One region of the uncultured Bacillus sp. genome, then DNA from elsewhere that is predicted to be linked to it. Evidence: riboswitches for the same ligand, from Rfam matches in the RefSeq annotation. Region 1 holds a riboswitch; each other region holds the start of a gene.
What was found. A riboswitch is a leader RNA that binds a small molecule or an ion and turns the genes downstream of it on or off. The one in region 1 is predicted to bind S-adenosylmethionine.

Region 1 (7,313 bases):
AAGTCATATCCGGTCGTCCATAATTCAGGAAGAACAAGAACATCAGCATGTTTGCTTTCTTTTTCAATCAAAAATTCAGCCTTTTTTATATTTTCCGAAGGTTTACCGTATGAAATATCAAATTGAAGACAAGATATCGTCCATTTCATCTTTTTAACACCCCAAATTTTTCTTTACTTTTTTCATTTAACCATATATGATGATGGACTATCATTTCAAGATTTTTTTAGAAGGTGAGAATAGATGAAATTTGAACAGTCTCATGTATTGAAGGAATTGCCTAAACAATTCTTCGCTTCTTTGGTGCAGAAAGTGAACCGAAAGCTCTCAGAAGGACACGACGTTATCAATCTCGGACAGGGAAATCCGGATCAGCCGACTCCGGAACATATCGTCGAGGAAATGAAACGAGCCGTTGCTGATCCTGAAAATCATAAATATTCGTCTTTTCGCGGCTCATACAGCCTGAAATCAGCCGCAGCAGCATTTTATAAGCGAGAATACGGCATTGATCTTGACCCAGAAACTGAAGTCGCTGTATTATTCGGCGGGAAAGCCGGTCTGGTCGAGCTCCCGCAATGCTTGTTGAATCCAGGTGATACGATTTTAGTTCCGGATCCGGGCTATCCTGATTACTGGTCAGGTGTTACACTTGCGAAAGCGAAGATGGAAATGATGCCGCTCGTAAAGGATAGGGCGTTTCTTCCTGATTACAGCAGTATCGCCGCTGAAGTGAGGGAACAGGCGAAATTGATGTATTTGAATTATCCGAATAATCCGACTGGGGCTGTTGCTACCTCCGAGTTTTTTGAAGAAACCGTGAGTTTTGCGAAAGAGAACGGAATCTGTGTCGTTCACGATTTTGCTTACGGCGCTGTAGGATTTGACGGCTGCAAGCCGTTAAGCTTTTTGCAGACTGAAGGTGCGAAGGATATCGGAATTGAAATTTACACGCTGTCAAAAACGTATAACATGGCAGGGTGGCGGGTCGGCTTCGCTGTCGGTAACGCTTCGGTCATTGAAGCGATCAATCTTTATCAAGACCATATGTTTGTCAGTCTTTTCAGAGCGACTCAGGAGGCTGCAACGAAGGCACTGCTAGCTGATCAGACGTGTGTAGCGGAGCAAAATGCCCGATATGAGAGCAGGCGAAACGCTTGGATTGCGGCATGCCGGGAAATCGGCTGGGATGTGACAGCTCCTGCAGGTTCATTTTTTGCATGGCTGCCTGTGCCTGAAGACTATACTTCCGAGCAGTTCTCAGACCTTTTGCTCGAAAAAGCGAATGTGGCGGTTGCGGCTGGAAACGGCTTCGGTGAATATGGCGAGGGCTACGTCAGAGTCGGACTGCTGACAAGTGAAGAAAGACTCAAAGAAGCCGCTTATCGAATTGGGAAGCTGAACCTGTTTACCCAAAAAAGCATTGACAAGATCTGATAACGATGGGATAATTCAAAATAATTTATAAAATCTATATTTTCTTATCAAGAGCAGGCAGAGGGACGAGCCCGATGAAGCCCGGCAACCGACTTATAAAGCACGGTGCTAATTCTTGCAGCTGGCGGCTGAGAGATAAGATTCGGACGAGAAACGAAACCTCTTTAGACGCGATTGCTGTTTGAAGAGGTTTTTTTATATGGATGAAAATGAAAGGAGCTCTGGCATGAGTGAGTTAATAGCAACTTATCTCCTGACCGAACCGGGAGCCGATACAGAGAAGAAAGCAGAACAAATCGCAACAGGATTGACAGTAGGCTCATGGACAGATCTGCCCCTTGTGAAACATGAGCAAATGCAAAAGCACAAGGGACGGGTGATAAGGGTAGAGGAAAGAGAGGGAACTCCTGCAAAACAAGCGGTGATCACAATTGCCTATCCTGAAATCAATTTCTCTCAGGATATTCCGGCTTTGCTGACAACAGTGTTTGGCAAGCTGTCGCTGGACGGAAAAATCAAATTACTCGACCTTCACTTCTCTGAAGCATTTAAGTGCACGCTGCCGGGACCGAAGTTTGGTGTATACGGCATTCGGAAGCTGCTGGGAGAGTTTGAGAGACCGCTGTTAATGAGCATATTTAAAGGGGTTATCGGAAGGGACCTGAGTGATATTAAAGAACAGCTCAGACAGCAGGCGCTGGGCGGAGTTGATTTGATTAAGGACGATGAAATTTTCTTTGAGACAGGTCTGGCGCCTTTTGAAACAAGAATTACAGAAGGAAAGCAAATATTGAAAGAAACGTATGAGCAAACCGGGCATAAAACGCTGTATGCGGTCAATTTGACTGGACGTACGGCTGATCTGAAAGACAAAGCGAGACGCGCTGCCGAATTGGGAGCGGATGCGCTTTTGTTTAATGTCTTCGCTTACGGCTTGGACGTCATGCAAAGCCTAGCGGAAGATCCTGAAATCGCAATCCCGATTATGGCACATCCAGCTGTCAGCGGGGCGTTTACGTCTTCTCCGTTCTACGGATTTTCTCACGCTCTTTTGCTCGGAAAATTGAACCGGTATTGCGGTGCTGACTTTAGTCTCTTCCCATCTCCATACGGTTCGGTTGCGCTTCCAAAAGAAGATGCGCTGGCGATTCACGAAGAATGTGTGAGAGAGGATGCCTTTAACCAAACATTTGCCGTTCCGTCAGCAGGCATTCATCCCGGTATGGTTCCACTTTTAATGCGGGATTTCGGTATAGATCATATTATTAACGCCGGGGGAGGCGTACACGGACATCCGAACGGTGCCCAAGGCGGGGGCAAAGCGTTCAGAGCCATAATTGATGCGGTCTTAGAAGCCCAGCCGATAGATGAAAAAGCTGAACAATGCAAGGATCTAAAGCTTGCCCTTGATAAATGGGGAAAGGTTGAAGCTGTATGACGACTCGAAAGCCTTTAATTATTTGTGATTTTGACGGAACCATCACGATGAACGACAACATTATAAGCATCATGAAAACATTTGCTCCACCGGAGTGGACGGCATTAAAAGACGGCGTATTATCCAAAACGCTGTCGATAAAGGAAGGTGTCGGACGGATGTTCGGCCTTCTGCCAAGCAGATTAAAAGAAGAGATTACAAGATATGTATTGGAAGATGCAAAAATTAGGGAAGGCTTTCGGGAATTTGTAGCGTTTGTCAAGGAGCATGAGCTTCCGTTTTATATCGTAAGCGGAGGAATGGACTTTTTTGTGTATCCTTTGCTTGAAGGCATTGTGGAGAAAGACCATATTTATTGCAACCATGCTTCATTTGACAGTGACTATATTCATATTGACTGGCCTCATTCTTGCAAAGGGACTTGCAGAAATCAATGCGGGTGCTGCAAGCCGTCAGTGATACATGAACTCGCTGAACCGAACCAATATATCATCATGATCGGTGATTCGGTTACAGATGTGGAGGCGGCAAAGCTGTCTGACCTTTGCTTTGCAAGGGATTATTTATTAAACGAATGCCGGGAGCGGAACCTGAATTATCTCCCGTATCAAGATTTTTATGAGATAAGAAAAGATATTGAGAATGTAACGGAGGTACAGGAATGGCTGCAAAACAAGAACGCTGGAGAGAACTTGCTGAAGTAAAACGGGAATTGGCAGAAAGAGATTGGTTTCCGGCGACTAGCGGCAATCTGTCTATTAAGGTTTCTGATGAGCCTTTAACATTTCTTGTAACCGCAAGCGGAAAAGATAAACGAAAAGAAACGGATGAAGATTTTCTGCTGGTGGATCTAAACGGAGAGCCGGCCGAAAGCGGGCATTCTCTGAAACCGTCAGCGGAAACGCTTTTGCATACACATTTGTACAACAAAACCAATGCCGGATGCTGCCTGCATGTTCATACGGTAAACAATAATGTGATCTCAGAGCTATACGGAGATCAAAAGAAAATCACATTCAGAGGCCAGGAAATAATAAAAGCGCTCGGCTTGTGGGAAGAGAATGCAGAAGTGACCATTCCGATCATTGAAAATCCGGCTCATATTCCGACGCTCGCGGCACTGTTTGCGGAAGAGATTTCAGAAGATTCAGGAGCTGTTCTGATCCGAAATCACGGTATTACCGCTTGGGGAAGAACAGCATTTGAAGCAAAAAAAGTACTTGAAGCATATGAATTTTTGTTCAGCTACCATTTGAAATTGAAAACACTCCAGCACCAGCTGGTTAAATAAAAGGAGGAACTGAAATGGCAACAATTCGTATTCATGATGAGGCAAATACAACGATTGAAAATCAAGAGGAAGTAGCAAGTTTTCTGGACAGTCAAGAGGTTATTTATGAGCAATGGGATATCGCGAAGCTCCCGGAACAGCTTTCAGAGAAATATGATCTGACAGAAGAAGAAAAACAGCAAATCCTTAATACCTTTGAAACTGAAATTAAAGATATCTCAGCCCGCCGCGGATACAAAGCACAGGATGTTATTTCTTTGTCAGACAGCAATCCGAAACTTGATGAACTGCTTGAGAACTTTAAAAGAGAGCATCACCATACAGACGATGAGGTCCGTTTTATCGTAAGCGGACACGGCATTTTTGTCATTCAGGGCAAGGATGGCACGTTTTTTGATGTCCGTTTAAACCCTGGAGATTTAATCTCCGTGCCTGAAAATATTCGCCATTACTTCACACTCCAGGAGGACCGCAAAGTTGTCGCGGTAAGAATCTTTGTCACAACTGAAGGCTGGGTTCCAATTTATGAAAAAGACAGCGTGAATCAATAAGCAGGATAAGCCCCGTTCGAAGAAAGAACGGGGCTTTTTATATTTATTGCAAACGCCATTTTTCATATTGTGACATTTCTTTTTTAATCAGCATCCAAATCAAACCTAAAACAGCTGCATCGTCAATGATCCCAAGACCAAGTATAACATCTGGAATGATATCGAGCGGCATGGCGATATATAAGATGGCAGCAGTTAGAAGAAAAAGCGTTTTAACCTGGGAACGGGGATAGTCACCGTTTCTCCAATCGCGAAGCATCTGAAAAAAAATAGTGATGTACTGGATACATTTTTTTCGGTTTTTTCTTTTTAACATCGCTTTTCCGCCTGCAGCTCCGAGAATCATTGCTTTCTTTTTCTTCATCGGGCATACCTCCTGTCTGACGGCGTGTTTAAGATATTCTTCACCTGGGTATTGTTCTTCTAATCCTATCAATATATCTATTATACCTGAAAAAATAACTTATTTAATGAAAATATGTTTACAAATAAAGTATAATCTGTAATAATGCACAATAACCCAATCAAACTTGTTTCCTATTTCTTAGCGGCGAGGGGTGAAGTGAATGGGCGGTTCTTCTGAACAAGAAAGATTGTTGGTGTCTATTGATGAAAAAAGAAAGTTAATGATAGATGCCGCTAGAAAGCAGGGATTTACAGGGCATGACACGATCAGACACAGTCAGGAGCTGGATTGTTTAATAAATGAATATCACCAGCTCATGCAAGAAAACGAACATTCTCAAGGGATTCAAGGCCTTGTTAAGAAATTAGGCTTGTGGCCCCGCAGAGATGTTATGCCAGCATATGATGCAAATAAATAGTGGCACTATCAAATGCATATATAAAGAGAGAGCTTTTCAGAAGCGCTCTTTTTTTCTGGAAAAATTCATATGAAAGAGGGAACTGATGAAAGAACTGGCGATTCTCATTACTGAAATGGTCAATCAATTTCATGACGCTTTTATTTCATTATGCGGAATGTTTGGCATTCATTTAACCGACAAAGAGATGCATTTTTGGGTGATCGGCATTTTTGGCATAATCTTTTTTGGCGTCACACACGCTGTGTTTACATGGCTTTCTAAATGGAGCATGACAGCCTTGTCCTTTATCTACACCGTTACAGTGATCATTGTTATCGTTTTTGCGATTGAAATTCAGCAAAAAGTGACGGGGAGAGGGAATATGGAGTTTTTAGATGCCACGGAAGGTTTAAAGGGTTTTTTAGTATTCTTTATGTTCTTTTTGCTTCTGAAATTGCTGTTCCGCTTCATCAAAATACTCTTTTGTGGCAGAACAGCAAGCAAGTCGACTGGCAATGCCCGGTCACGAAGATAAAAAACCCTCCTGACACGGTCAGGGGGGCTATGAAGCGGATACGGGGAGGGTGATCGTCACCTCTGTGCCTCTTCGCACTTCACTTTCGATATGAATAGAGCCACCGTACATCAGAACGATCCGTTTACATACGACAAGGCCGAGACCGGTTCCTTTTTCTTTAGAAGTAACAAAGGGAAGGAAGATATGATCCAGCATTTCCTGAGAAATCCCTTCACCGTTATCCACAACTTTGATAATGGCTTTTTTATCCAAAGCTCCCAGGGAGATCGTCAGTTTGCCTCCTTCAGGCATTGACTCGAGGCCATTTTTTGCTACATTTAAAATCACTTGTTTAATATGATCTTTGGTACATTTTACGAGTAAAGGCTGCTCAGTTAAATACTGTAATTCGACTTCAACATTGTATAGGTTGCCCTCAGAATAGATGATCGGCATAATTTCACCGATAATATCCTGAAGCGAGTTCAGCTCCCATTTTTCAGCTGTCGGCTTGCCGAGAACGAGAAACTCACTCACAATTTGATTAATGCGCTTTATCTCTTGTTCGATAATGGAGAAGTAAAGCTGATCTTCTTCACCTTTATATTTCTTTTGCAACAGCTGAATAAAGCCGCTTATGCCGGTGAGCGGGTTACGGATTTCATGGGCTGTGCTGGCAGCAAGCGTTCCGATCAGCTCTAATTTTTGCGCCTCATTTTCTGAGCGCTCCAGCTGTGTCTGCCGCTTCAGCAAATAATACAGCACGAGAATAAAAAGGATATTCAGCAGAACAATACTACATGAAAGCGGAAGCACAAGGCTTTTTGTCAGTTCTTCTATTGTAACCGGGTTCGGATATACTTTCATATTCCAGCTGATATCATCCAGATATCCGCTGACAGGCTTCTGATCTATTGCATGAGAGGCCTGTCCGCTTGAAAAAATCATTTTTCCGTCTTGGTTCACAACTTCAATATAAACATCAGGGCTAAGTAAGTTAATGAGATTTTTCAGATAATCAATTTGAATAGCTGCGACAAGATAATTTGTCACATCTCGTTTTGAGTCCAAAACAGGGACACAAATTGTAAAAATCGGCTGGCCTGTAATTCTGCTCGAATAACTATCTGAAATGACTGTCTTTTTTGTTTCCTTCGCTTTTGTAAAAAAAGATCTGTCGGCCAGGTTTACTTTCGTTTTTAATTCTGTTGTGCTTGCGGTGACGTCTCCTTTGGCATTTAGAAAATACAGTCCGGAAAATCTCGGCTCTGAA
Region 2 (7,313 bases), on a different contig from region 1:
GAAATGAAGGAAGCGAGAAAACGAATGGTCAAACGCGCTGTACAAGAAATCAAGGATGGCATGAACGTCAATCTTGGGATTGGAATGCCAACGCTTGTCGCAAATGAGATACCCGATGGCGTTCACGTCATGCTTCAGTCAGAAAACGGCTTGCTCGGGATCGGTCCGTATCCTGTGGAAGGAACGGAAGACGCGGATTTGATCAATGCAGGAAAGGAAACAATCACTGAAGTGACGGGCGCTTCCTATTTTGACAGCGCTGAGTCATTCGCAATGATAAGAGGCGGGCATATCGATTTGGCTATCCTTGGCGGCATGGAAGTTTCTGAGCAGGGCGATTTGGCCAATTGGATGATCCCAGGGAAAATGGTAAAAGGGATGGGCGGCGCTATGGATCTCGTCAACGGGGCGAAACGGATCGTTGTCATCATGGAACATGTCAATAAACATGGTGAGTCAAAGGTGAAAAAAACATGCTCGCTTCCGCTGACAGGCCAGAAAGTCGTACACAGGCTGATTACGGATTTGGCTGTTTTTGATTTTGATAACGGCCCCATGACACTGTCTGAACTTCAGGAAGGTGTCACAATTGAAGAGGTTTATGAAAAAACAGAAGCTGATTTCGCTGTAAGCCAGTCTGTGATCAAACAAAATTCTTAATGGGAAGGTGTTTGACATGAAAAAACAAGTCGCCTTGGTGACTGGGGCAGCCGGCGGAATCGGATTCGAAATCGCGAGGGAGTTCGCCCGTGAAGGAGCTAGCGTCATCGTTTCGGACCTTCATCAGGAAGCATGCGAAAAGGCCGCTTCCAAGCTTGCAGAAGAAGGTTTTGACGCAGCAGCCATTCCGTGTGATGTGACAAAGGAAGCGCAAGTCGCTGATACGGTAAACGCCATCCAAAAACGATACAGCCGCTTGGATATTTTGGTGAACAATGCCGGTATTCAGCACATCGCCCCGATTGAAGAGTTTCCAACAGAAACCTTTGAACAGCTGATCAAAGTCATGCTGACGGCGCCCTTCATCGCGATGAAGCATGTTTTTCCGATCATGAAAAAACAGAAGTTTGGCAGAATCATTAATATCTCGTCTGTTAATGGTTTAGTCGGCTTTGCGGGAAAATCCGCTTATAATAGCGCTAAGCACGGTGTCATTGGACTGACAAAGGTCGGGGCGCTGGAAGGCGCGCCCCACGGCATTACAGTCAACGCGCTCTGTCCGGGATATGTCGATACAAAGCTTGTCCGCAATCAGCTGAGCGATCTTTCAAAAACGAGAAATGTCCCTTACGACTCCGTGCTTGAACAGGTCATTTTCCCGCTTGTGCCGCAAAAACGATTGCTTTCCGTCAAGGAAATCGCGGATTATGCGGTGTTTTTGGCAAGCGAGAAAGCAAAGGGTATCACCGGGCAGGCTGTCGTCCTTGATGGGGGCTACACCGCTCAATAACATAAAAAACACACTTGCTCCGCCAGGGAATCAAGTGTGTTTTTTCTTTGCTTATTTCCAAACATCGTTAGCGATCTCAACCACATGGCGAAGCTTCGCCCATTGCTGTTCTTCAGTCAGCTTGTTGCCTTCCTCAGTTGAAGCGAATCCGCATTGAGGGCTGAGGCAAAGCTGGTCTAAGCTCACATAGCGGGACGCTTCTTCGATACGGCGTTTTACATCGTCTGGATGTTCAAGCTCACCGAATTTAGATGTCACTAAGCCAAGGACAAGCTGAAGATCAGAGCGCTTCACATAACGGAGTGGTTCAAATCCGCCTGAGCGTGAATCATCATACTCTAGGAAAAGCCCGTCCAGGTTCAAGCCGTCAAAAATGGTTTCGGCTGCTGCGTCATAGCCGCCTTCCGCTGTCCAAGTGGACTGGAAGTTGCCGCGGCAAATATGCATTGTTACGGTCAAGTCATCCGGACGGTCTGCAATCGCGTCGTTAATGGATTTCGCAAACAGCTGGCGAAGCTCGTCAGGCGTTGTTCCGAACGCTTCGATTTGTTTTAAGCCTTTTTCAGATAAGAAAACAGCCCATGCTGTATCATCAAGCTGGAGGTAGCGGCAGCCTCTGTCATAAAACGCTTGAATCGCTTTTTTATATGCTTTGGATACATCGTGCTGGAAAAGGTGATAGTCGTTTTTGTATGCGTCCTTTTCCAGCTTTCCGCGGAAAAACAGCATATTCGGGCTTGGGATCGTCATCTTTGGCGTAGCGTCACCGGCAATGCTATGGAGAAATGAGTAATCTTCAAGCATTGGGTGAGTTGAAAAGTCGATATCACCGGTGACTTTTATGCCTCGTGCTTTTGTCTGTACATTATGGAATTGAATGCCCTGCTCAGGAGTAAACGGCTCAACGCCATCCAGGTTTTCCAGGAAATCAAAATGCCACCATGCTCTGCGGAATTCACCGTCTGTCACGACGTTCAGGCCGGTTTCCTTCTGTTTTTCCACAATGCGGATGATTTCATCGTTTTCGATTTGGCGAAGCTGCTCAGCCGTAATCTCGCCGGCCGCTTTTTGCAGCCGCGCTTTTTTAACAGGCTCAGATCTCAGCAGGCTTCCAACTTGATCCGCGTGAAACGGCGGTTTTTTTCTTTGAAGTGATTTTTGTTCTGCGGGTGTTGTTTGTTGTGGCATGTTGTCCATTCCTTCTTTCCATTCGAATATAAAAAAGCTCTTCCTTTGGATAAGGAAGAGCTTGTGTGACAATCTCAACCTTATCTTCAAGAGCAATCATTGCTCTAAAGGATTTAGCACCATTCTGTTAAACAGCGGTTGCCGGGTATCGCAGGGCCAGTCCCTCCACCTCTCTTGATAAGGAAAACCTTTTTATGAAATTTTCTGATAGCATATATTATTCACACTTTTTTCGTTTCTGTCAATGATAGATTATCTCCACACATCGTTGGCGATGTCGATGACATGGCGCAGCTTCGCCCATTGCTGCTCCTCTGTCAAAAGATTTCCTTCTTCAGTAGAGGCGAAACCGCACTGCGGGCTGAGGCACAGCTGATCCAGGCTGACAAAGCGTGCCGCTTCATTGATTCGGCGTTTCACATCCTCAGGATTTTCAAGCTCACCGTATTTGGATGTAATCAAGCCAAGCACAATTTGCAGATTTTTGCGTTTCACGAAACGGAGCGGATCAAAATTTCCGGAGCGGTCATCATCGTATTCTAAGAACAGCCCATCCAGATTTAAGCCGTCCAAAATTATTTCCGCTACAGCATCGTAGCCTCCTGATGCCGCCCAAGTTGAACGGAAGTTGCCGCGGCAAATGTGCATCGTGATTGCTAAATCATCAGGACGGTCTGCTACTGCATCGTTAATCGTTTTGGCGAATAAGGCAGGCAATGTTTCTGGATCACCGCCAAGCGCCCGGACGACCTCTCTGCCTTTTTCCTCAAAGAAGAGAGACCATGACGTATCATCAAGCTGAAGATAGCGGCATCCAGCATCATAGAAGGCTTTAATTGCTTTTTTGTACGTTTGGGCCAGATCATGAAAATATTCCTCTTGGTCGTCATAAATCCCTTTATCCGCCTTTTCACCGAAAAACAGCATATTCGGGCTCGGAATCGTCAATTTTGGTGTCGCGTCGCCGGCGATCTCATGTAAAAATTGATAATCGGCAAGCGCTGGGTGGCTCGTAAAATCGAGTTTTCCCGTCACTTTGATGCTGCGTGCTTTTGTTTTCGCATGATGGAACTGAATCCCTTCAGCCGGGATGAACGCTTCTACACCGTCAAGCCCTTCCAGGAAATCGTAATGCCACCAAGATCGGCGGAATTCCCCATCTGTTACCACATCGAGGCCGATTTCTTTTTGTTTTTCTACAATGCGAGTGATTTCTTGATTTTCGATATCACGAAGCTGATCCGCAGTGATCTCGCCGGCTGCTTTTTTTTGCCGGGCTTCTTTCACCGGAGCAGATCTCAGTAAACTGCCGACATGATCGGCACGGAAAGGAGCTTTGCGTTGTTTTTCTGTTTTTTGTCCTGCAACATTTGTTTGTTGAGCCATGTCATTCGCCTCTTTTCTGAAATGTGTTGAGCATAAAAAAGCTCTCCCTTTGAGTAAGGAAGAGCTTGAATGATCAAATCTCCGCCTCATCTGCAAGAACGCAATGTTCTAAAGGATTTAGCACCATTCTGTATGAAACAGCGGTTGCCGGGTATCATAGGGCCAGTCCCTCCACCTCTCTTGATAAGGTACATCTTCATATTCAGATTTCAATTATCTTAATATTATTACTTTTGACTCAATTGTCAACAATTTTTTAGAAAATACTTTCATCTTCGTCGTTATATAATACCATATCAAGCACGATAGCAATGGCTGTACAGATCAGCACATCTTCCTCGTTTGCAATCTGCAAATGATAGGAATCACCCCAGCTGAGCCACTTTTTGCTCACTGACATACGGACATTCTCCCCGTCCGTCAGTTGAAATTCATCCTTCCACAAGTCACCGTCAATTTCCCAGTTAAGCTTGGAAATTTCAAATTTCGGTTTGAAAAACGTTAATTTCTTCGCCACTTCACAAACTGTTTCCCCGCCAATTGAAATCTCGTATCGCGGCAATACAGACATTACTTTTTGTTCGATAGAAACGAGTGTTTTTCCGGATGAATCTGTCATTTGTAGCGAGTCTCCTAACGAAAAGAATCGGCCCTCGACCTTGAAAGCCTCTTGTTCATCTCGGTCATAAATGTGAAATGCATCTTTAAACGAGAACATTTTTTGTTTCATAAATAGTTCGATCATTGCTGAAATCTCCTTTTGGATTTGCCTTGTAAGAGATTACGGACAGGCGGCAAAAAGGTTTCAAGTTCCAAATCTAGTGATCAGAAACCCTGCTGATTGTTTTCCCGAGTAATAAATGTTTCTAAAATTGAAAAAGGCTGCATGATTCAGCAGCCTTTTCGTTTGAAATATAGGATTAGGAAAGATGCATCCGGCGTTTTTGGCGGATCGCGTCAAGGTCGATTAGGTTGTTGTGATGAGGTGCGGCTGCTGGCAGAGGGCTTGTCTTTTGCGGTTTGCGGCGATTGTCCTTGCTGAAAGAAAAAAGAAGATAGCCGCATAATGCGATGATAATAAATAGGATCATTTTACATACCTCCCAAAAAAAGTTTTGGTATTCTCTATTGTACGGATAAAATGTCAAAAAGTATTCAAAAAATTCAAAATCGATCAAAAATAAATAACTGCCCCTCAAAAACAGTCTAACCTGTTGACCTGAAAATAGTCTTACAACATGGTGATTGTTCTGGTTGATGATTGGTTCTATAGTTACTATCGACGATAAAATAAATTCCTTTATATAACTTTTAACCTAAAATTTCATAATTCGAATTACCTGTTTTCGGGTGCTGTTTTCTTGCTTGTTTGGTTTATACCCTATTTTGCGGAATCAAACACAAAAAACCCAAATTACGGAGCATTTGGGCGGTACGAGGGTATGCAGATTGTGGTTTTGTGGATTTGAAAGACTGATCAGAAGAAGCGTTTGAACATTTTTCTGATTTTTTGAAATGGGCTCGATTTCTTTTGCATGTTAAGCGGCCTGGTCATCATCCATTTTTTCAATAGACTTTTTGCAGCTATTGCATGTTTTGTCATTGTTTTTCCTCCTCAACTGTTGATACTTGTTTTACGGAGGAAGTATTCAAAATGTTTCATTTTTACACAAAAAACCAGTCCTTTTTTAGGACTGGCTTTTGGTATTATGCCTGTTCTTCAAACAGTTTTGCAATCTCAACGATGACATTTACGGCTTTTACCATGTTATCAGCTGAGATGTATTCAAATTTGCCGTGGAAGTTTTCCCCGCCGGTAAAGATGTTTGGCGTCGGGAGTCCCATGTAGGACAGCTGGGATCCGTCCGTGCCGCCGCGAATTGGAGAAATCTTCGGTTCGATGCCGAGGTTTTTCATCGCTTGCTTGGCAATGTTGACAATTTCGATGACAGGTTCAATTTTCTCTCTCATGTTGTAGTATTGATCGTTCATATTAAGCTGAATCCGGTCTTTCCCGTATTCGTTTTGAAGTTCTTCAACGACACGCTTCATTGTTTCTTTTCTGCTTTGGAAGTTACCTTTGTCGAAGTCTCTGATAATGTAGTGGAGTTTTGTTTCCTCTACATCTCCTTGAATTGACAGCAGGTGGTAGAATCCTTCGTATCCTTCTGTATATTCAGGCGCTTCGTCTGCCGGCAGCAGGCTGTTCAGCTTCATTGCGATTTTCGCAGAGCTGATCATTTTCCCTTTTGCCGTTCCGGGATGTACGTTGTTGCCTTTGATTGTGATTTTTGCGGCAGCGGCATTGAAGCTTTCGTATTCAAGCTCGCCGAGCGGGCCGCCGTCAACTGTGTAGGCAAAGGACGCATTAAACCGTTTTACATCAAATTGGTGCGGTCCTCTTCCGATTTCTTCATCAGGCGTAAAGGCCACTCTGATTGTGCCGTGCTTGATTTCAGGGTGTTTGATAAGGTAATCCATGGCTGTCATGATTTCGGCGATACCGGCCTTATTGTCTGCGCCGAGAAGGGTTGTGCCGTCTGTGGTGATGAGAGTATGGCCCTTATAGCCGGGCAGTTCAGGGAATTGATCAGGCGACAGGATGACCTGCAGCTGTTCATTAAGCACAATGTCTTTTCCATCGTAGTTTTCAATGATTTGCGGATTCACGTTTTTGCCGGTAAAGTCTGTGGCAGTATCGACGTGAGCGAGAAAGCCGATAGTCGGCACGTCTTTTTCAGTATTGGAGGGAAGAGTCGCCATGACATAGCCGTTTTCATCAATGGTTACATCCTGCATGCCAATGGATTTCAATTCATCAACGAGCATGTTTCCTAACGTCAATTGGCCGGGGGTGGAAGGGCAGGTGTCGACGGATTCGTCGGACTGTGTGTCGACTCTTACATATGTAGTAAACCGTTCAATGATTTCTTCTTTCATTTCCAATCATCTCCTTTGTCTTATTTTATCATGACGGGATGAGAGTTTTCTATTGCACAATACCGTTTCGAATTGCAAAGATCAAGGACAGCCGTGCAGGAAGCTTTATGGCCGCATAAAACCATTAAAAATACGATTAAGAAAAAGGCGGCTCCCTGCTCTTGGCCGGAAACAGCCAAACGGTCAGGAGCCAAAGCCCGATGAATATGCCCAAATTGACAGCGGCGGATGTACAAAGGGAGTGATCCAAATGAATGCTAGATACGCCGCAAACACAAACGCTAACAAAATGGGGTCAGCTTTGGCTGGGTGAGATAAAAATTGTATGCAATTCAAAATCTTGTTCGTG
Region 3 (7,313 bases), on a different contig from region 1:
GCAATGCCAGCTCTTGTTCGCCATAATCAGGCCACCCGGCTTGCCTGCAAAGCCGCAATAGTCCGGGGGTATGTTCTTCATTAAGCTCAATCAGCTCATCCATTACCTTCATACGGGTCACCTGCTTGTTCCGAATGTTTTGTACATGACAACATGAGTGCCGATGCCGGGAATCTCAAACGGTTCGCCAAGATCTTTCCAGCCAAGCTTTGCGTAGTAGCCTTTGACATGTTGTCTTGCATTGCACCAGACCGCCTGTACGCCTCTGTCTGCCAGTTTTTGCTCCGCATATTTGATCAGCGTGCTTCCGGCTTTTTGCTCGCGATATCCTTCAAGCGTCGCCATGCCTCTCAGCCGATATGCAGGGGATTCCGTTAATAATGGCTGATTTTGAGGGGAAAAAGAAGCGATGCTGATCAGCGTTCCTTCATAAAACACACCGAGATGAAAGGCGCCTTCCGCATGATCCTGTTCATATTTGCATTGTTCGATGGATTGATGGGGACGCAGGATGCGGTGCCGGATGTCGTAAGTATCTTCCGCAGAAATGGCTTTAACTTCGAGCATGATGTTCCTCCTCATAAACTGATTTTCTTTTATCGTAACACGAATTACATTGAAAAAGACCGCCCGATTGGCTCAGGCAGTCTTCTAGGTATTAATGCAAATAGATATTTTGGCGCTGCTCATCTTTTTGCTGAATGTACGAAGTGAGCTCGGCGGTTAAGTCAGATCTGAGAAAAGGCGTAATCAAGTAGATGCCGTTAAACAGCTCGCATGCCGTATCCAACAGGGAGCGTGCAATCGCAAGGCCTTCCGCTTTTTGTTTCTCTTTATCCTCGCCGGCGAGAGCCATTTTTTCGCGAATAGAGTCAGATAGCTTAATGCCCGGAATTTCATTGTGGATGAATTCAGCATTTCGGCTGCTTGTGAGCGGCATAATGCCGATATAGACCGGTGTCTTCAGATGCTTTGTTTCGTTATGGATATCGACAAGCTGCTGCTCGGAATAGACAGGCTGTGAAACAAAATAATCGGCGCCGCAATCTATTTTTTTCTCCAGCCGTTTTACCGCTTTATCCAGATGGCGGACGTTAGGATTAAATGCGGCGGCGACTGAGAAATTCGTTTTCTTGCCAAGCGGTTTTCCAGACAGGGACAGTCCTTCGTTGAATTGTTTGATCAGCCTGATTAAATCAAAGGATGTTAAATCATACACAGACGTCGCACCCGGAAAATCCCCGATCTTAGAAGGATCGCCGGTAATGGCCAGCACGTCATTCAGCCCTAACGTATCAAGGCCCATTAAATGTGACTGCAAGCCGATAATGTTTCGGTCACGGCACGTAATATGGACAAGGGAGCGCATATCGAGCTGTTGCTTCACAAGGGCGCCGCAGGCAACATTGCTGATCCGCGGAGTAGCCAGGGAATTGTCAGCGAGGGTCAGGGCGTCGATTCCCGCTTCTTTTAATTCAGCAGCGGCGGACAGAAATTTGTCAAAGCTCAATTTTTTTGGTGGATCCAGCTCTACGATAATGGAGCGTTTTTTCGCTGCGATCTCATTCAGGCCCGGTTCTGTCCGCTCATCCTGAACAGAAATGAATTCCTTAGGCCGGGTTTTGACTTCTTTATCTGTAATCGGAGCAAGCCCGCCAACCGCTTCCGCCATCGCCCGGATGTGATTCGGCGTGGTGCCGCAGCAGCCGCCGATAATCCGTGCGCCTTGCTTGCGGAATTCTGACGCGCTGTTTTGAAAATACGTGTCGTCTGTTTCATAGACGAGCCGGCCTTCTTCAAGCGAGGGAAGACTGCTGTTCGGATAAACTGATAAGAACACGTCATCAAAAATCGGCACTTCGCTAAGCGCTTCAATCATGTGATAAGGGCCGAGCCGGCAGTTAATGCCGACGATATCAGCCCCGAGATCCGCAATCGATCGCAATGCTTCAGAAAGCGGTGTTCCGTCCTGCAGTACACCTTGCTCATGCATGGAGACATTAAGCATAATCGGAAGGCTAGTCTCTTTGCGCGCGATTTTCAGCACTTCACGGGCTTCTTCCAAATCGTAATACGTTTCTAACAGCAGCCCATCCGGCTCTTCATGCAGCAGCAGGTACAGCTGTTCGCGAAAGCTGCGTTTGATTTCGTCAAGGCTGTACGCATTTTTATTAAAGGTGCGGATGCCGCCCATTGTCCCCAGCACGTACGCATCGCCTGCTGAAGCCCGCGCGATTTTTACCGCCTCCTGATTCATTTTTTTGATGTCATCCTCAAGCCCGTGTCTGGATAGTTTAATATAATTGGCCCCGTACGTATTTGTTTGAATGATGTTGGCTCCAGCCTCAACGTACGCTTTATGTATGCGCTGAATTTCCTCCGGCTTTGAAATGTTGAGCTCCTCAAAGCATCTGTCAATGCCATAGGAGTAGAGGAGCGTCCCCATGGCACCGTCACCGATTAACACCTGTTTTTGCAAATCTTCTAAAAGTCCCATTGTCTGCCTCCTTTATTCACATTCAGCAAGGAAAAAAGAGAAATAAAAAAAGTCCTCTTAAGAAGAAGACTTTGTCAGTGATTTTGTCTCTTCTTATCTTCCAAGCTGTTCGAGCTTGCTGGATTTAGCACCTTGGTCATGGCTGATTGCCATTACACCGGTTGCTGAAGCTTCGTCGGGCCAGTCCCTCTGCTTCTCTTGATAAGAACGGATATGAAATTTTTGTGTTCAGGAAGTGCTCTAAAGAAAACTGGCATTTTCCCTTTCTCCAAATTTACCGAAAATAAAGACAATAATCAATAGGATTCAGAAAATTTATCTGAAATTAATAAATTGAACGTCAATTGGCAGATCTGCGCCGCGTACTGCTGTGATGATCTGCTGCAGGTCATCCTTGTTTTTTCCAGTGACGCGCACTTGATCATCCTGCACTTGAGACTTTACTTTCAGTCCGGAATTTTTGATGATGGTATTGATTTTTTTGGCGTTGTCCTTGTCAATGCCTTGAACAAGCTTTGCACGCTGGCGCACCGTTCCGCCTGACGCGCTTTCAACCTTGCCGTAATCAATGTTTTTTGTCGGCACGTTTCGTTTAATCAATTTACTGACCAGCACATCTTTCAACTGGCTTAATTTAAATTCGTCATCAGAAACGAGGACAAGCTCCTCTTTATCTAAAGAAATGTCGCTTTTGCTTCCTTTAAAGTCATAGCGTGTGCTGATTTCTTTCAGTGCGATTTGGATCGCATTTAGCACTTCGGGCAATTCCACCTTGGATACAATATCAAATGAACTTTCTTTTGCCATAAGAAAACCTCCATAACATTTAACTTATGTGTTGATTATAGTAGAATAAAGAGAAACTTCCAACAGAACAAAGAATCAATTTGAGATGATTGGAAAAAATGTTAACAGAATCCGCAGAAAAATAAGCGGAACAGGAAGGACGATAGCATGAGACCAGGGCAGCAATTAACCTTGAGTATAGATCACCAAACTGACTTCGGTTACTTTTTAACCGACGGAGAAGATACGATTCTCTTACATAACAGTGAAATAACTGAGGATATCGAAGATAGGGATGAGGTAGAGGTCTTTATATACGTCGACCAGCAGGAAAGACTTGCGGCCACGATGAAAATTCCGGTCATCAGCGCTGATGAGTACGGCTGGGTCGAAGTGGTGGATAAAGTGGAAGATATGGGCGTTTTCGTTGATGTCGGCTTATCTAAGGACGCGCTTGTTGCAACTGAGCATTTGCCGCCATACGAGGATGTCTGGCCGCAAAAAGGGGATAAACTATACTGTATGCTGAAAGTGACGAACCGGGGGCGCATGTTTGCGAAACCAGCGCCGGAAGATATCATCAGCGAACTGTTTACCGACGCTTCAGAAGATCTGATGAATAAAGAGCTGTCAGGTACGGTGTACAGATTAATCGCAACGGGTTCATTCATCATCACAGACGACGGGATCCGCGGTTTTATCCATCCGTCAGAAAGAAAAGAAGAGCCAAGACTCGGCTCAAGAATCACGGGAAGGGTGATTCAAGTAAAAGAAGACGGTTCAGTGAACATGTCGCTGCTTCCGAGAAAACAGGATGCATTGTCTGTAGATGCCGAGTACATTTTGACGTATATGAGAACAAGAAACGGTGCTATGCCGTACAGCGACAAAAGCCAGCCTGACGATATCAGAGAACGGTTTAACATGAGCAAAGCCGCCTTTAAACGCGCGCTCGGCCATTTGATGAAAAACGGAAAAGTGTATCAGGAGAACGGATGGACATACGAGAAAAAATAGAAGGCCGTACAGGTCTTCTATTTTTTATATAAGAACTTCACAAATAAAATTCTGTTACGTATTATTAGGGGAGACAGATTGTTTTGTCAGTTAAAAGACAGGGGGAGCTTTTGTGGACATTCGCATCGATTTTTTATTGGTCTTGATTGCGATGCTTTTCTTTTGGATTGCTTATATGGCAGGAATAAAAAAGCAAACATGGATATTGTCTGGTTTCCGTGAGTCTCGGATACGTGACAAAGACCGTCTGGCTAGAATTGCGGGATACTTTTTTCTGAATTCAGGGATATTTATTCTTTTAAACGGTTTTATTTCATTCCAAGGACAAGATCAGCTGATTCCGCCAATGATTTTGGCATATGGAGTTGGCGTCATCATTTATGTAAACAAAAAAGTAATATAAAACCTCCAGCATATATCAAATATCTGGAGGTTTTTGTTTGCTCATTTTCTTAAAAAGAATACGGCTAATGTGCCGGGACCGGCATGTGAGCCGATCGTAGAACCGATTGAATGCATGATAATCTCTTTCGGATTGAACGTATCTTCAATCAAATTTTTCATGTCAATGGCTTTTTCTTCGTTCGCAGCGTAGCTGATCCCCACGGTTTGATTACCCCAATCATCACCGCGCTCTTTCATTAGTTCGATGATCCGTTTAAAAAGTTTTTTCTGCCCGCGAATTTTTTCTAGAGGCACAAGCTTGCCGTCCTCCATCTGAAGAAGCGGTTTAATATTCAGCAGACCGCCGACAAATGCGGATGTTTTGGAGATGCGGCCGCCTCTTGCAAGATATGTGAGGTCATCAACGGTAAAAATGTGCTCAAGCTGTTCGCAAAAGTTCTTTACAGACGTTTCAATTTCTTGTATTGTATTTCCGTTGATACAGAGATCGGCAGCATGCCGGACAGCCAGGCCGTATCCTAATGAAGCACATTTGGAATCAATGACCCGTAAATCGAAATCGGGGAATTCCTCCTTTACTTCATTGGCCATCATCACAGCTGTCTGATACGTGCCGGAGAGGCCTGAGGAAAAGGCAATGTAAAAAGCGGGATCACCTGTTTCGGCATATTGCAAAAACACATTTTTAATCGTTTGCGGTGAGGCTTGGGACGTCTTAGGCGTTTCTCCATTTTGCATCGCTTCAAATATTTGATCCGCATCAATCGTGACTGCATCCTCGAATTCTTTATCGCTGAGAGAGACTCTGAGCGGAATAAAGCCAATGCCGTTTTCTTCAAAATAAGAACGAGGCAAATCAGCGGCGCTGTCAGCGATGAGATGAACTGTCATATTGCTTCCCTTCTTTCCATTATCGCTCGTTATCATAAGAGTTAAGCCAACTATATCATATTAATTTGCCAAAATCGTGTTCAAATATTTGTTTTAAGGGAAAACATAATAAGAAGAAAGAGCGGAGGAACATGCAATGGTACTAGATCAAACAAAAAAATTACTCATCGTCATCATCGGCGCTTTACTCAATGCGGCCGGGCTGAACTTATTTTTGATTCCGGCAGATGTATATGCCAGCGGATTTACAGGTGTCGCCCAGCTTTTATCAAGCGTCATTGTTCAATATGCCCCCTTTTACATATCGACGGGAACGCTCTTGTTCCTCTTAAACATTCCGGTCGGTATTTTAGGGTGGCTGAAGGTCGGCAAATCGTTTACGGTGTACAGTATTTTAAGTGTCGCACTCACTACTGTGTTTATGGGGATCCTGCCGGAAACAAGCCTGTCACATGACATTTTGCTGAACGCAGTGTTCGGCGGCGTCATTTCCGCGGTCGGTATCGGCTTAACATTAAAATACGGCGCTTCAACAGGCGGGCTCGATATCGTCGCCATGGTGCTAGCAAAGTGGAAGGATAAACCCGTCGGCACATATTTCTTTATTCTCAACGGGATTATCATCTTGACGGCAGGATTATTGCAAGGTTGGGAGAAAGCATTATATACCCTGGTAACACTGTATGTGACAACGAGGGTGATCGACGCCATTCACACCCGCCACATGAAGCTCACGGCAATGATCGTGACGAAAAAAGCGGACGAAATCAAAGAAGCCATTTATGGAAAAATGGTGCGCGGCATCACAACTGTTCCGGCTAAAGGAGCCTTTACGAACGAACAGAAAGAAATGATGATTATCGTCATCACTAGGTACGAATTGTACGATTTAGAGAAGATCGTCAAAGAAGTTGATCCGAAAGCATTTACGAACATTGTTCAAACGACAGGGATTTTTGGTTTCTTTAGAAAAGACTGACGAAAGCAGGTGGAAGTCGTGAAACGGCTGCTTGTGATGCTCCTTCCCGTGCTGCTTTTGATAGGCTGCGGGAAAGATGAGCAGACAGAACCCGATAAGGAGGTATCAGGCGGAATGGAGAATCAAGAGGTTGTTTTATCTGTTGACGCAATTCAGGAGCCTGAACAAATCAAGTTTAACATGTCGCTGAAGAACCAAAGCGAACGTGCTGTCGAGTTTCAATTCAGCACAGGACAAAAATTTGAACTTGTCGTGTATGATTCTGACAACAAAGAAAGATACCGTTATTCGAAAGACAAAATGTTTACGCAGGCTTTTCAAAACATGACATTGGAACCCGGAGAAACATATGATTTCTCTGATGTGTGGAAGGAAGTCCCTGAGCCCGGAACTTACGAGGTAAAGGTAACATTTAAGGGCAGAGCGGAAAATCTCAAGCAGGTTCAGGCTGTTCAGGAGTTTGAAGTCAAATAAGAGGCTATGGCGAATCGCCATAGCCTTTTTTTATTGCAGTTTGTCTAGCTGATCCTGAAATTGATGAAGCTGTTGACGTTCCGCATCTGTCGAATTGGCATACGCAGAAGACACAGCATTTTTGGCTCTCAGAATCGCTTGCTCCTGATCGCCTTCCTCAAAGCCGTTTGTCACCATGACAGCCTGTTGAACAAATGATTTTGCCTGCTGAAACAGTTCATTTCTCATTTAATATTCATACTGCCTTTCTGCCGAGTCTCGTGC
Region 4 (7,313 bases), on a different contig from region 1:
CTCTCTTTATAAGAGATTGCGAGAAAAAGGAATGGGTACTTATATTAATCGATATGTATAAAAAACCGTTCACATACAGAGAACGGTTTTTAATGTGCGGAAAAAATCCGGATCTCGATAGACCCGGATGCTGTTTAGTCCTTAATCATTTGTAAATGGGGAATGCCGGCATCGAGAAATTCTTTTTCAGAAAGCACGCGATACCCGCGTTTTTTGTAAAACGGCACAGCCTGCGTTTGCGCGTTTAAAATGAAACCGGAAGCGCCGCCGTCTGCCGCCGCTTTTTCGAGTGCCTTCATAATGATGCCGCCGACACCGGAGGAGCGATGGCTTTTCAATACGCAAATCCGTTCTAACTTGCCGTAGCCGTCCTTCATACGCCATCTTCCGGCGCCGACAGGCTTTGCGCCGTCATACACGACGATATGCTCCGACTCATTTTCAAGTTCGTCAATTTCTTCTTCAGCAGGTACGTTTTGTTCTTTGACAAAGACTTCTTCTCTTACATGAAATGCATCTTTCATTTGTTCTTCATTTTTTGCGATAACTGCTTCCAAAGGATTATTCTCCTCCGCCTAGCAAGAAGGTTTCATATACTGTCCACGATCCATTTTCCAGCTGGTAAAGCAAGTGGAAACGATCAACGATTTCTTCATGCGACACTTCCTGCATTTTTAATTGTCCCAGCACATCTGAATGCTCATCGTCGGAAAGATTTTGGCCGACCGTCACATGCGGAACGAAATTATATTCCTGTTCACCAGCCAACACACCGGTGTATAACTTTTCATTGAGTGTTTTTAATTCTTCCGTCGGCTCTGCTTTGATGTAAATGACATTATTGACAGGCGCAAATGAGCTGTATTTTGTCATTTTGAGAACGACCGGATGGGACTCCTTTGCGATGTTTCTCAGATGTGAAACAAGCTGATCCGCTTTCTCCTCTTCACATTCAAACGATGCTCTCAGCGTCAAATGGGGCGGGATTAGGGAATAGCTCGGGTCATAGCGCTTTCTGTAAGAGTTCGCAAGGTCTTGGAGTTTTTTTGATGGAAATAAAACGATTCCGTATTTCATATTATGTCCCTCCTGGAAATAAAGTATGATAGAGTGTTAAAGCATTTTTTTCAGCGCCGGTGTGATGAGAGGCTGCCAATATGTCCATTTGTGATCTCCGTCAAATGGTTCAAAATCATAATCGGAAAGCTTCTTCTCCAGCAGCTGTTTCAGCTCCTGATTCGGTTCTGTAAAATCCAGAATGTTTCCGTCTGTCGTGTGGACGTCAGTTTCTTTTGTTCCGATTTGGTGATAAATAGAGAGGTGTGTGATATCGTCTGACTGCTTCACAGCTTCCAATACATGTTTGTCAACATAGGGAGACTGCATGATGATATTTCCGAACATATTCGGATAATCAAGCGCTGTCATAAGAGAAACGGTCGCTCCGAGAGAATCACCGATCAGCGTCCGACCGTAGCCGACTTGATAGGTTGGATACTCGTCATCAGCAAACGGAACGAGCTCATGGGCGATGAACCGTTTATACGCCGAAAATTTTGAGCCTTCCGGATGGTAGGTTTTTCTGCGCTCTTTTACATCCTTATAAGGAACACCGATAATAATGCTCCGGTCTATTTCTCGCTTGGACAGCAATTCTTCGACCTGTCTGCCGATTCTCCCCAGCCTGAAATAATCGTGGCCGTCCTGCGCGATAATGACATGGTATTTATAAAGGGGGGAGTAGTTGGACGGCAGATAAACGAGCAATGTCATTTCCTCGTTAAGCTCTTTTGAAAAGAATTTCTTTTCTTGCACTGTGCCGTTTTTCGGTACCATAATACATTCCTCCAGGACATCACTAGACTTTCTTGCTGTTTTCCATTATTGTACCATGAATTATTAGAAATTTCTCTCTTTAAACTGTTCGGAACTCGAAGAAAAAAGAGTTGAAATAAACTGCAAATTGCGCTAATATAAAACAATCAGAAAATTGAAATCGATATTTCTTATCGTGAGAGGTGGAGGGACTGGCCCTTAGAAACCTCAGCAACCGGCTTGTTTTGCACTATGTGTGCAAAACGCCAAGGTGCTAAATCCAGCAAGCGTTTTTTATGCTTGGAAGATAAGAAGAAGCGTTAAACCCCTTCTTCTTATGAAGAAGGGGTTTTTTATTTTGAAAAGGGAAGGTGTCAGCTATATGTCACAGCACGTTGAAACGAAATTAGCCCAAATTGGGAACCGAAGCGACGAAGTAACGGGAACAGTGAGTCCTCCTATTTATTTATCAACAGCATACCGCCACAGAGGAATCGGAGAATCTACCGGATTTGATTATGTCCGCACAAAAAATCCGACACGCCAGCTTGTTGAGGACGCGATCGCCAGCTTAGAAAACGGAGCGAGAGGGCTTGCCTTCAGTTCGGGAATGGCTGCCATCCAAACGATTATGGCGCTGTTTAAAAGCGGAGATGAACTGATCGTTTCATCGGACCTATATGGCGGCACGTACCGTCTGTTTGAAAACGAATGGAAAAAATATGGATTGATCTTTCATTATGATGATTTCAGCGATGAGGACTGTTTACGCTCTAAGATTACGCCGAATACAAAAGCTGTGTTTGTAGAAACACCGACAAATCCGCTTATGCAGGAGGCGGACATTGAAAAGATCGCCCGGATTACAAAAGAGTACGGTCTTCTGCTGATCGTTGATAATACATTTTATACACCGGTCTTGCAGCGGCCGCTTGAGCTGGGAGCAGACATTGTAATTCACAGTGCAACCAAGTATTTAGGAGGGCATAACGACCTGCTTGCGGGGCTTGTCGTTGTAAAGGATGAAAAGCTTGGTGAGGAAATGTTTCAACATCAAAATGCGATCGGCGCCGTCCTGCCTCCGTTTGATTCGTGGCTTCTGATGAGAGGAATGAAAACGCTGAGCCTCAGAATGCGCCAGCATCAGGCAAACGCGCAGGGGCTTGCGGCGTTTTTAGAAGAGCAGGAGGAAATTGCCGATGTACTGTATCCCGGAAAAGGCGGCATGCTGTCCTTCCGTCTTCAAAAAGAAGAGTGGGTTAACCCGTTTTTAAAAGCGCTGAAGACCATTTGTTTCGCAGAAAGCCTCGGCGGGGTGGAGAGCTTTATTACATACCCTGCCACACAGACGCACATGGATATTCCTGAAGAAATCCGCATCGCAAATGGGGTCTGCAATCGTTTGCTGCGTTTTTCGGTCGGAATTGAACATGCGGAAGATTTAAAAGAAGACCTAAAACAAGCGTTATGTCAGGTCAAAGAGGGAGCTGTTTCTTTTGAGTAATCACAATTGGACGCTGGAAACCCAGCTCGTGCACAATCCATTTAAAACAGACGGCGCAACAGGAGCGGTCAGTGTACCGATCCAGCACGCATCGACTTTTCACCAATCTTCATTTGAAGAGTTTGGCGCATACGATTACAGCCGCTCAGGAACGCCGACAAGAACAGCTCTCGAAGAAACAATTGCCGCACTGGAAGGCGGAACGAGAGGATTTGCTTTCAGTTCAGGCATGGCTGCGATTTCAACAGCATTTTTACTTCTGTCACAGGGCGATCACGTTCTTGTGACAGAAGATGTATACGGAGGAACCTTCCGCATGGTAACAGAGGTGCTGACCCGGTTTGGCATTGAACACACGTTTGTTGATATGACGGATAGTAACGAAGTGGCGCGGAATATCAAGCCGAATACAAAGGTCATTTATATGGAGACACCTTCAAATCCGACACTTGGGATTACTGATATTCAAGCGGTGGTTCAGCTTGCAAAAGAAAACGGCTGTTTGACCTTTTTGGACAATACATTCATGACACCTGCACTGCAGCGGCCGCTTGATCTCGGCGTGGATATTGTGCTTCACAGTGCAACAAAGTTCTTGAGCGGACACAGTGATGTGCTCTCAGGCCTGGCTGCTGTCAAGGATGATGAGCTTGGGAAGCAGTTATATAAGCTGCAAAACGCGTTTGGCGCGGTCCTAGGGGTGCAAGATTGCTGGCTCGTGCTGCGCGGATTAAAAACATTACAGGTCCGTTTAGAGAAAGCGAGCCAAACAGCGCAGCGGCTTGCTGAATTTTTCCAGAAGCATCCGGCGGTGAAACGCGTATATTATCCGGGGCTGTCTGATCATCCGGGGGCCGAAACCCATAAAAGCCAGTCAACGGGAGCGGGCGCCGTGCTATCTTTTGAGCTTGAAAGCAAAGAGGCCGTTAAGAAATTAGTAGAGAATGTATCACTTCCGGTCTTTGCTGTAAGTCTTGGCGCCGTGGAATCGATTTTGTCCTATCCGGCAACGATGTCACACGCGGCAATGCCTAAGGAAGAGCGTGAAAAACGCGGCATCACAGACGGCTTGCTTCGCCTTAGCGTGGGAGTCGAACATGCAGATGATTTAGAACGTGATTTCGAACAAGCGCTGAAAGAAATTGCGCCAGTGGCGGTTCGTTAAAACGAAGCCGGGGATGGCCCGGCTTCTTTTATTGTTCATCATCAGGATTCAGAATCGCGAGGACTTGATGATCCTCCCAAACGCCGTTGATTTTCACATTTTTTCGGGCGATGCCCTCTTTATGAAATCCCGCTTTTTCCAATACACGCATGGACCCGAGATTGCGTGGCATCACACCGGCTTCAATACGGTGCAGTTTCAATTCGTGAAACGCAAAATCAACAATCAATTTGACGGCCTCTGTCATAAGGCCCTTTCCATTATGGGCTTTGTCTAAAAAATACCCGATGAACGCAGTTTGCAGCGCCCCCGGATGATTTGAAAGAGCGAAACTGTCCCGATTAATGTATCATCTGACGCTGCAAAAATGCCAAAATGATACTCTTCATCCTTCTCCAGTCTTTGCTGATACTCTCTAATTCGTTTTCTCTGACCCTCAATCGTATAATAATCGTCTGCGCGTATCATGGAGAACTGTTCGAAAAAATCTTGGTTTTCGCTTTGCAGCCGCAGATTTTCTTCCGCATCCTTTACTTCTAAGGGTCTTACATAAATTGTATTTCCTTTTAACATACATTGATCTCTCCGTTCTCATGTTGGCATTCCTCTTACATTATTCTCAGGAAACTGCAAAAATCCTTTTTATAAGAAAGAAGAAAACCAGTTTCCCATAAAGGTTCCGACATAGTTTCCAATTAAGTAGCCGAGCGTACCGACAAGCATGATCGGGGCGACAAGCTCCCGCCAACCCTTGGCAATTGCCATCGCAGCTGCGGTCGTTGGCCCCCCGACCGCAGCGTTGACAGCGAGCAGAATTTCCTCAAGCCGCACGCGGAACAATTTTCCGACGGCTAAGGAAATAGTTAAGTTGCTTATCGCAATGATAAACACAAATAATAGAATAAGAGGCGCATTGGTAACGATTAAGCGCAGATCTGCAGGAATGCCAATCACTACAAAAAACAAATAAATCAAAAAGGTTCCAAGCTCCTGAGATCCATTAAGCCTTTCAAAAAAACGCGGGAAAAGAAAAATGATGAGAACAGTTAAAGACGTAAGTATCAGATACTGATCGCCAAGCGTTCCGGTCAAAAGGGGATGAGAAAAAAGGCTTTTAAAAAAGCCGGAAATCTTCACACTAACCGCAACAAGCGCAAAAGCAGCACCGGCATTAAAAGCGATATCCTTTAAGGAAATGTCCTTCCGTTTCCAATAGCTTTCTGCACTGTTTCCGCTCTTTCCATCGGCTTTTACTTTTTCTTCAAACGGCATAGCATAATGCCGCTGAAACCATTTAACTGCAGGAATACTGATTAATATAAAAAACAAAAGCGCCATCATAACATGATCTGCCACAACGGTAGCCGACACATATTCCCCCGGCGTCTCAAATTTTGCCGCCATCGCCGCAAAGTTGATCCCGCCGCCGATATAAGAGGCGCTGATCATTCCGCCGATTTTATCTAGATAAGGAATATGCTGTTTGAATAGAAAAAAAGAGAGGATGCTCCCAAGCACAGTGCCAGCGGAGCTAATCAGAAAAATAAAGAGCAAATGCCTGCTTTCCTTAAAAATCTGCCGCACATTGATCTGAAACAGCAAAAGAGGAATCGCCAGCGGCACCACATAAGACCACACAGTATCGTATACAGACGACTCAACAGGAAGCACTCCTATATTTGTAAACACCATAGCACCTAAAAGCGCAATGATAGCTCCGGACACAGCGGACGCCCACTTAAAGCGCTGCTCCAGTCCGATGCTCACTGCCGCCCACACCGCAATAAATCCCCACAGTACCCAAACATCATCAGAAGAAATCAAAGAATGCAAAACCTCATCACCCCTATTGTTAGAAAATTAAGACATATTATAATGGCCAAGGAACGGAACAGCAAGTCCGAAAAAAAGTTTTTCTGAAAAAGCAGTTGACGAATAGAAGGGAAGGTTATATAATAGAACTTGTCAGAAAGACAACAACATACCCAGCAACACATACATATCATGATTCCGTAGCTCAGCTGGGAGAGCGCTACCTTGACAGGGTAGAGGTCGCTGGTTCGAGCCCAGTCGGAATCATAGCTTAAACCCTTGCGTAGCAAGGGTTTTTTACTTTGCTTGTTTATTGATTTTGTCATCATTTATCGAGTTGGGGACGAATTGGGGACGAAATTATTTTTTGAGCTGATTTTGAAGGGGAATTCAAAACCAGCTCTGTTTCTGTGCTAGGTTTCTAGGATCAAGTTTCCACTTTACAGTTGATGACAAAGAGGTTATTCAAGGACTGCCGTTAAATCGCAATGCAGGGCACACAGGAGACGGCACAAACGGTACCGGGAATCGTAGTAAGGCTATCGGAGTTGAAATCTGCTACAGCAAGTCAGGAGGCGCTAAATACTACGCTGCTGAAAAGTTGGCAATCAAGTTTGTGGCGCAGTTGCTCAAAGAACGCGGATGGGGTATTGATCGTGTGCGTAAGCATCAAGATTGGAGCGGAAAGTATTGCCCGCATCGCACCTTATCGGAAGGACGCTGGAATGAGGTCAAAGCGGCGATTGATGCTGAATTAAAAGCGCTTGGCGGCAAAACATCAAGTAAGAAAACAACTTCGTCCAAGACAGTGAAAAAATCAAGTTCAAGCAAAAAGAAATCATCCTTCAATTTACCTACCGGTATTTTTAAAGTAATGAGCCCATTGATTCACATCGATGCTGTTGAGCAAATTCAAACAGCGTTAGCGGCGCTGCATTTCTATCCGGATAAGAAAGCCAAAAACTTTGGGATCGATAGCTATTATGGACCGCAAACAGCTGATGCAGTTAGACGGTT

Region 2: linked by a shared signal. The riboswitch ahead of Q5C82_RS02675 (5-methyltetrahydropteroyltriglutamate--homocysteine S-methyltransferase) and the one ahead of mtnW (2,3-diketo-5-methylthiopentyl-1-phosphate enolase) in region 1 are both predicted to bind S-adenosylmethionine.
Region 3: linked by a shared signal. The riboswitch ahead of Q5C82_RS06560 (bifunctional homocysteine S-methyltransferase/methylenetetrahydrofolate reductase) and the one ahead of mtnW (2,3-diketo-5-methylthiopentyl-1-phosphate enolase) in region 1 are both predicted to bind S-adenosylmethionine.
Region 4: linked by a shared signal. The riboswitch ahead of metI (cystathionine gamma-synthase/O-acetylhomoserine thiolyase) and the one ahead of mtnW (2,3-diketo-5-methylthiopentyl-1-phosphate enolase) in region 1 are both predicted to bind S-adenosylmethionine.

The regions. Positions count from the first base shown of each region.
Region 1 is NZ_CATYRA010000009.1:70,665-77,977, reverse strand. It holds gene Q5C82_RS15320 (carbon-nitrogen family hydrolase) at 1-149, opposite strand, end outside; gene mtnE (methionine-glutamine aminotransferase) at 244-1,437, shown strand; SAM riboswitch class I at 1,479-1,579, shown strand; gene mtnW (2,3-diketo-5-methylthiopentyl-1-phosphate enolase) at 1,664-2,875, shown strand; gene mtnX (2-hydroxy-3-keto-5-methylthiopentenyl-1-phosphate phosphatase) at 2,872-3,579, shown strand; gene Q5C82_RS15300 (methylthioribulose 1-phosphate dehydratase) at 3,537-4,166, shown strand; gene mtnD (acireductone dioxygenase) at 4,181-4,717, shown strand; gene Q5C82_RS15290 (YkvA family protein) at 4,761-5,081, opposite strand; gene spo0E (aspartyl-phosphate phosphatase Spo0E) at 5,284-5,541, shown strand; gene Q5C82_RS15280 (hypothetical protein) at 5,627-6,058, shown strand; gene kinD (sporulation kinase KinD) at 6,086-7,313, opposite strand, start outside.
Region 2 is NZ_CATYRA010000001.1:533,673-540,985, reverse strand. It holds gene Q5C82_RS02690 (CoA transferase subunit A) at 1-7, shown strand, start outside; gene Q5C82_RS02685 (3-oxoacid CoA-transferase subunit B) at 4-660, shown strand; gene Q5C82_RS02680 (3-hydroxybutyrate dehydrogenase) at 677-1,450, shown strand; gene Q5C82_RS02675 (5-methyltetrahydropteroyltriglutamate--homocysteine S-methyltransferase) at 1,502-2,638, opposite strand; SAM riboswitch class I at 2,716-2,822, opposite strand; gene Q5C82_RS02670 (5-methyltetrahydropteroyltriglutamate--homocysteine S-methyltransferase) at 2,891-4,024, opposite strand; SAM riboswitch class I at 4,108-4,214, opposite strand; gene Q5C82_RS02665 (LURP-one-related/scramblase family protein) at 4,281-4,769, opposite strand; gene Q5C82_RS02660 (hypothetical protein) at 4,945-5,223, opposite strand; gene Q5C82_RS02655 (hypothetical protein) at 5,502-5,627, opposite strand; gene pepT (peptidase T) at 5,732-6,964, opposite strand; partial or broken gene Q5C82_RS02645 (sensor histidine kinase) at 7,041-7,313, opposite strand, start outside.
Region 3 is NZ_CATYRA010000003.1:145,501-152,813, reverse strand. It holds gene Q5C82_RS06570 (GNAT family N-acetyltransferase) at 1-112, opposite strand, end outside; gene Q5C82_RS06565 (GNAT family N-acetyltransferase) at 118-567, opposite strand; gene Q5C82_RS06560 (bifunctional homocysteine S-methyltransferase/methylenetetrahydrofolate reductase) at 659-2,497, opposite strand; SAM riboswitch class I at 2,588-2,705, opposite strand; gene Q5C82_RS06555 (YajQ family cyclic di-GMP-binding protein) at 2,813-3,304, opposite strand; partial or broken gene Q5C82_RS06550 (S1 RNA-binding domain-containing protein) at 3,403-4,300, shown strand; gene Q5C82_RS06545 (DUF3784 domain-containing protein) at 4,413-4,703, shown strand; gene Q5C82_RS06540 (DegV family protein) at 4,745-5,596, opposite strand; gene Q5C82_RS06535 (YitT family protein) at 5,733-6,575, shown strand; gene Q5C82_RS06530 (BsuPI-related putative proteinase inhibitor) at 6,594-7,049, shown strand; gene Q5C82_RS06525 (DUF3813 domain-containing protein) at 7,080-7,277, opposite strand; gene Q5C82_RS06520 (hypothetical protein) at 7,278-7,313, opposite strand, start outside.
Region 4 is NZ_CATYRA010000003.1:72,158-79,470, reverse strand. It holds gene Q5C82_RS06145 (hypothetical protein) at 1-61, shown strand, start outside; gene Q5C82_RS06140 (GNAT family N-acetyltransferase) at 135-557, opposite strand; gene Q5C82_RS06135 (YjcG family protein) at 562-1,077, opposite strand; gene Q5C82_RS06130 (esterase family protein) at 1,114-1,836, opposite strand; SAM riboswitch class I at 2,004-2,129, shown strand; gene metI (cystathionine gamma-synthase/O-acetylhomoserine thiolyase) at 2,198-3,319, shown strand; gene metC (cystathionine beta-lyase) at 3,312-4,484, shown strand; partial or broken gene Q5C82_RS06115 (GNAT family N-acetyltransferase) at 4,513-5,057, opposite strand; gene Q5C82_RS06110 (DUF819 family protein) at 5,127-6,317, opposite strand; tRNA gene Q5C82_RS06105 (tRNA-Val) at 6,491-6,563, shown strand; partial or broken gene Q5C82_RS06100 (N-acetylmuramoyl-L-alanine amidase) at 6,727-7,313, shown strand, end outside.